2 regions of the Paenibacillus sp. FSL R10-2734 genome follow, and region 2 is predicted to be linked to the other one. Evidence: riboswitches for the same ligand, from Rfam matches in the RefSeq annotation. Region 2 holds a riboswitch; the other holds the start of a gene.
What was found. A riboswitch is a leader RNA that binds a small molecule or an ion and turns the genes downstream of it on or off. The one in region 2 is predicted to bind glycine.
Positions count from the first base shown of each region.

Region 1: it holds a riboswitch for glycine, as region 2 does, so the genes downstream of both, gcvT (glycine cleavage system aminomethyltransferase GcvT) here and NSS67_RS03110 (amino acid permease) in region 2, are expected to answer to the same signal.

Region 1 is NZ_CP150170.1:1,151,708-1,155,321, reverse strand. It holds gene NSS67_RS05180 (flagellar motor protein MotB) at 1-97, shown strand, start outside; gene gcvH (glycine cleavage system protein GcvH) at 557-949, opposite strand; glycine riboswitch at 1,129-1,226, shown strand; gene gcvT (glycine cleavage system aminomethyltransferase GcvT) at 1,413-2,537, shown strand; gene gcvPA (aminomethyl-transferring glycine dehydrogenase subunit GcvPA) at 2,534-3,614, shown strand, end outside.
Region 2 is NZ_CP150170.1:665,121-668,734, reverse strand. It holds gene NSS67_RS03115 (DeoR/GlpR family DNA-binding transcription regulator) at 1-745, opposite strand, end outside; gene NSS67_RS03110 (amino acid permease) at 842-2,200, opposite strand; glycine riboswitch at 2,335-2,415, opposite strand; gene NSS67_RS03105 (hypothetical protein) at 2,711-3,580, shown strand.

The DNA of each region.
Region 1 (3,614 bases), 490 kb from region 2:
TACCCGGCCGACTGCGAATAATACAACGGCAGCAGGTCAGCAAAAGAACCGCCGTGTAGAGATCATTGTGTTACGGCAGCTTCAGGATGTAGAGTAAATATAGCTGTACCCAGAGCTACGTCCGTTAGCTAGTGCCTGTGCGGGAGCCAATCTGCTAAGTAACATTACCAAGACGAGTACGCCCCTACTAATTACGGAAAACCTCCCTAATTATGTGCTCATTATCGTACCCAGGCGCGTAATTAGGGAATTCCTCCCTGATTAAAACCCTATTTAGTCAAAAATAGCGGTTGAACAGTATTTTCAGGGAGGAATTCCCTAAAACCCTTAGTTTTACGCTATATTCACCAAAAATGAGGGAGATTTTCCCTAATTGCATACCCTATAGACTGGATTCCAAGAAAACCTCCGGACTTCCGAACCGTCTGTGAGAATCAACGCAAAAATCCCCGCTACTTTCTTCACAAGAAACACCAAACAGCAAGTCCCCAAAATCAGAAACTTGCTGCTACAAATATCACAATCGATGTAATCAATATACAAGGAAAGATCCCAATTATTCTCCTACTAAAGCTCTATAACCAGCCGCATCAAGCAGACCTTTTACAGCATCAGCATACTCTCCGTCAACCTCGATTTCAAAAATCCAACCCTCGCCATACGGCTTATCGTTGATTAGCTCTGGACTTGCTTCTAAACCATCATTAATCTTGGTAACCTTCCCAGAGACGGGTGAATACAATTCCGATACAGTCTTAACGGATTCGATACTACCAACGCTGTCGCCAGCTGAAATGGCCGAGCCTACTTCTGGAAATTCCACAAATACGATATCGCCTAACAAATGCTGAGCATGATCCGTAATCCCAACACGTACTACGCGTCCTTCCACTTGCTGTGCCCACTCATGTTCTTCGCTGTAAAGAAGGTTATCTAAAACTTCACTCATTCTAGCCGCCTCATTTCCAAATTGGAGTTCTAAATTTAGTTATAGCCTAAGTGATCAAGACTCACAATGTCAATATTACTAACAGGAAAAATAAATTTGTCATTTTTTTGACTTTTTCTTGTTGACAGCGCCTCTCTATACCCGTTTAATGGAGACATAAGAAACAAATACAGTTGCGGATGATGGCATAGGGAGAGACTGTCTCACTTGAAGACGGCGCCGAAGGAGTAAGCCCTAACAGGGTGAATCTCTCAGGCAAAAGGACCTTTGTCGGACGTATCTCTGGAGAGCATCAGACGCAAGACTAGGTGCGTCAGGTCACCAACGGGGAAACTTGCAGGTTAGTTACGGCAGGGTAACTCTCAGGTACAAAGGACAGAGCAGAAAGCGATTAGTGCATTTATGCATGATTGCTTCTGCCTGTCCTTTTTTCGTATGTAATTAGATCAAGGGGAGTGACGACATGGATGCTTTGAAAAGAACGCCTTTTTATGATCTCTATTCCGCTTATGCAGAGTCCAGGTGCATTGATTTCGGCGGCTGGGAGCTGCCGGTACAGTTTACAGGTATCGTGAAAGAGCATGAAGCCGTTCGCCAGCAGGCTGGACTGTTCGATGTATCGCATATGGGTGAATTCATGGTGATTGGAAGCGGTGCAGAAGCCTTTTTGCAAAAAATGACGACGAACGATGTTACCCGCCTCACCGATGGTGCGGCACAATATACGCTGCTCTGCTATCCAAACGGCGGTGTTGTCGACGATCTGCTCGTGTATCGCTTAAGTGAAGGACGTTATATGCTCGTCGTAAATGCCTCCAACATCGATAAGGACTTCCAGTGGCTTCAGGAGCATCTGACCCCTGAATTCGGTGAAGTCACACTCACGAATGTCTCTGATGAGACGCTATTACTCGCCTTGCAAGGTCCGTTGGCAGAGACCATACTCGCAGAAGTTACTGATGCCCCGATTTCGGCACTAAAGCCTTTCCACTTCATCGAACGCGCAACCGTATGCGGCGTAGAAGTATTGATCTCGCGTACGGGTTACACCGGCGAAGATGGCTTTGAAATCTACGCTCCACTGGATGGGGCAGCAACGTTATGGAACGGCCTACTCGCAGCTGGCTCTCCTCACGGATTAACGCCTGCTGGACTTGGCGCACGTGATACACTGCGTTTTGAAGCAAAATTACCGCTGTATGGTCAGGAGCTGTCAGCTGAAATCACTCCCCTTGAAGCAGGAGTTCAATTCTTCGTGAAGCTGGACAAAGCAGATTTTATCGGACGTGATGCGTTGATACAACAAAAGGAGGCCGGTCTTCCCCGCCGCCTTGTCGGCCTTGAAATGATTGATCGAGGCATTCCGCGCTCCCATTACCCAGTCTATGTAAACGGCGTTAAAATCGGAGAGGTCACAACCGGAACACAATCTCCAACACTAAAGCGTAACCTGGGATTGGCATTGCTTGATACAGCTTACACTGAAATAGGTACTGAGGTTTTCGTAGAGATACGCGGCAAGCAGCTTAAGGCTGTCGTGATTAAGGCCCCTTTTTATAAAAAAAGCCAAGGAGTGAAACCTCAATGAAGCACCGTTATCTGCCCATGACAGCACAGGACCGCATAGAGATGATGGAAGCCGTCGGGATTCAGTCCATAGATGAGCTGTTCTCCGATATTCCTGAAGCAGTTCGTTATCAAGGCACTATGCCCATGTCTGAAGCACTCGATGAATACGCCTTGCTGCGCCACATGAAAGGTCTGGCTGACCGAAATGCCGACTTTGATTCGCATGCCAGCTTCCTCGGTGCCGGATTATACGACCATCACATCCCAGTGGTGATCAACCATGTCATTTCCCGCTCTGAATTCTACACAGCCTACACCCCTTATCAACCGGAGATCAGCCAAGGCGAACTGCAAGCGATTTTCGAATTCCAATCTTATATTTGTGAACTAACCGGTATGAAAGTAGCCAATGCTAGTATGTATGATGGCGCAACAGCTTTATCCGAAGCCGCCGTTCTTGCAGCTGGTGCTACCAAACGCAAAAAATTAATTGTCTCCCGCACCGTTCATCCTGAAGCACGCCAAGTGCTGCGCACATCGGCTAATGCTTGGGGCCTTGAGGTTGTGGAGATTGACTATAAAGACGGTGTTACTGATCATGATAAGCTTGCCGAAGCCATTGATGGTGATACTGCCGCAGTACTCATGCAATCGCCTAACTTCTTCGGCAGCATCGAGGATCTTCGCTCCGTTGAGCCGCTGATCCATGCTGTTAAAGGTTTGCTTGTTGTCAGTGCGAACCCAATTGCCCTTGGCGTACTCGAAACCCCGGGCAAGCTCGGAGCCGACATCGTAGTCGGTGATGCTCAGCCACTTGGCATTCCTGCTTCCCTCGGCGGTCCAACTTGCGGATTCTTCGCTGTAGCTGAGCACTTGATGCGACGCATGCCGGGCCGTATTGTTGGTCAAACCGTTGACCGTAATGGTAAACGTGGCTTCGTCCTTACTCTTCAAGCGCGTGAGCAGCATATCCGCCGTGAAAAAGCGACATCGAACATTTGCTCCAACCAAGCACTGCTCGCACTCTGCGCATCCGTCTACTTATCCGTAATGGGCAAAGAAGGCATGCGTGAAGTCGGCGAACTGAACATTCGCA
Region 2 (3,614 bases):
TTCCGCGCCCCTCGTACTGAAGTCGTAGCCCGAGATCCAGCTCAATGTCCGTCACTATGGTATCAATCTCGTCAAAGCCACAAATATTCAAGTATGATACGGTCTCGAACTTGCTCGAATCGGCTACGACGATCCGCTTCACCGCATTTTGAATCATGACCTGAATCACCTCGGACTCGCCTTGACGGAAATCGGTCAAGCCCTTATCAAGGGAGATCGCATTGATAGATATAAACGCGACATCAATGTTAAATTTTGATATTTCTTGCTGTATAGAACCCCCGTATAGTGAAAATTCATCGTGATTGAGCACCCCACCAAGTACGATGACATGAAAGCCACTTTTGACTGCCAATATCTCAGCCACCTTAATAGAGTTCGTTATAACGGTTAAACGCTCGAAATGGGCCGCAAGCTGTCTAGCCACTTCAATGTTAGTCGTACCGGCATTCAGAGAAATCGCCTGGTTTTCCTTGACGAACGCCATTGCGTTCGCTGCAAGCTGCTGCTTCTGCTCCAATTGGGCTACTTTTCGCAATGTAAAGTCGCGATTCGTCACCGAATCATCCTTAATGACGGCCCCACCGTGAACTCGCAGTAGTTGACCCATCCCCTCCATATGCTCCAAATCACGTCTAACGGTATCCAATGAAACCCGGAGAAGCACCTTTAAGTCTTTAACCGAAACATTGCCTCTCTGCTTGAGTTCCGCCAAAATAATTTGTTGTCGTTCCGTTGCTAACATATCTCGTCCCCATTTACTGATTTTTTGCGTTATTTTGCCGTTATTTACGCTTCAAGCTTAACAAAAAGCGCATCAACCGTAAAGGGTTCTACTTACTTAACCTTGATTACTTTTTACCTTTTTGCTTCTAATCGAATATAGGATGAATAATAAAACAAACCATAACGGAGTAAACAATAAAGCCGGACGTGTCTCTCCAGCGAATAGCATGATGACCAGTATCCCCGCGAACAAGGTTAAGACAGCATAATTAATACCCGGGGTGAAAGGTGCTTTGAACTTGGATGTAGCCTGTAAGTCTGGCCGAGTTTTCTTATACTTAATATGGCAGATGAGAACAATGCCCCACACCCATATAAAACAAATAGCGCTGATCGTTGTCACGATTCCAAAAGCCTGCTCCGGAATAAGTTTACTCAAAAGAGCCCCTACAGATATGACAATTGTAGAAATGAATAACGAGTTGCTAGGTACATGGTTTTTGTTCAGTTTACCTAAATGAGGTGACGCCTGGTCGCTTCTACTCAAGTTATAGAGAATTCGGCTTGTCGAGAACATTCCACTATTACAAGCGGAAGCAGCTGAGGTTAATACGACAAAATTAATAATCCCTGCAGCGATCGGAATCCCTACTAAACTAAAGGTTTTTACAAAAGGACTCTCTGCCGGACTGAGCTCCGTCCAAGGGTTAATGCATAGCAGGACAAAAAGCGCACCGACATAGAAAAATAAAATCCGCAAAGGAATTTTATTAATCGCCGATGGGATGTTTTTTTCCGGATCCGCTGTTTCCGCTGCCGATACACCCACCAACTCCACACCGACATAAGCAAATACAACCATTTGAAAAGAAAATAAGAAGCCTGATATACCGTTCGGAAAAAAGCCCCCATGCTCCCACAGGTTTCGAATCGTCACCGATCCTGCATCCGTCTTGAACCCTATGATCAGTAAAATGACCCCAAGACCAATTAAGGCAAGAATCGTGATTACTTTAATCAAAGCAAACCAAAATTCGAGTTCTCCAAAACTCTTTACAGTTAATAGATTTAGACCTAACAACACGACAAGACAGGCGATAGCAGGAACCCACTGCGGGATATCAAACCAATACTGCACATATACGCCAACAGCAATGACATCAGCCATGGCCGTCATAATCCAGCAAAACCAATAGGTCCAACCGGTGATGAATGCGACCCGAGATCCAAGATAGTCTTCAGCGATATCGGTAAACGATTGATAGCCCGCTTTAGATAATAGGAGTTCTCCCAATGCTCTCATCACAAAAAACACAGCAATACCCACGATTAAATACGTGATCATGATGGATGGGCCTGCCTTCTCTATCGCCTTGCCTGATCCCAAGAATAATCCTGTACCAATGGTGCCGCCAATAGCGATAAGTTGAACATGCCGATTGGCTAGTTCTCTCTTTAATTCTGGTTGTGCCATTCCTAGTTCCCCCTTGTGAGTACAATAAATTGGAATAAAAAAAGAGAGATTGGATGTCATCCAATCTCCCAGATCGTAAGAATATCAAATAATATTTGCCCTACTGATGGCGATCAGCATGACAAATACATATTCAGTACTCTTCTGTCCTTTTGCCTGAGATTGTGAACCCTTCGGCGCCGCGGAATTTCCGCAGTCTCTCCAGAAGCTGCTCCTGCTAAAGTGTAATCCTTAGCCATCATAGCTCGTGAATTATGAAGTTGATAAAGCGGTAACGCAGTAAAGCTGTTCTGATATTCTAACATATTACTTGTGATATGAGTGTTAATCAGTGATAAATGTCTCTTTGCAGTCCTTGTAGAGTTAACTGGCACGTTATCATGGAGTTGGATCGATATAGCAATATGATCGCGCTCAGTATCATTACATGATGTATAATGTTACTTATTGTTTTACAACACTATTGGCATGGTATTACTGTTGTTATAACTATCTTTGAGGAGGAAGATTATGTTTACTTGTTACACTAAGCAAGACCGATTTGAGACCTACGTTCTAACCAATAAGGAAGGTACCATTTATATCGAAATAGTTCCCGAACGAGGCGCTATTATTAGTAAATATATGCATAATAATGAACCGATTTTTTATCTTGAACAAGAAACATTAGAGGATCCTTCGAAAAATATACGTGGTGGCAATCCTATTTTATTTCCTATTAGTAGTTACCTGGTTGATGAAACTTACTATTACAACGACACACCCTATCATTTAAAACAGCACGGCTTTGCGCGTAATCTAGCAGCTAAGGTAATCCATACTTTTGCTGATGAGCATAGTGCTTCAATCACGCTTGAGATGGTAGATAATGAAGATACCTATGAAAGATACCCTTTTCATTTCAAATTGATTATGCAATATACACTTACCAAGAGTGGGCTAAGTATACAGGCTACCATTCATAATGATGATTATAAAGTAATGCCCTTCTATTTGGGATACCACCCTTATTTCTATGTAGAAAATAAAGACCGTCTCGAAATAAATATTCCTTCGTCTAATTACGATGAAATGGTACCCAATAGTATAGTGCAAAATAAATTAAACTTTAATCAACCTGAATCTACTGCCATTTATGAGCAACTACAATCTAACCAATGTGAAATGATCGATCATGCAAGACAACTGAAAGTGACAATCACCTCAGAAGATGTATATCAGTATATGGTGCTTTGGGCGTTACAAGGAAAACCCTTCGTGTGCATTGAGCCTTGGATGGCTCCTGTAAATGGTATGAACGTTGGAAAAGGCATCCAGCTTGTTGAAGCTAGCCAAGCACATACATCCACCATCCAAATAACGACAGAGTCATTGTCTTAACTATTATTAAAACGTCGATTGAAGCTCCTTTCTT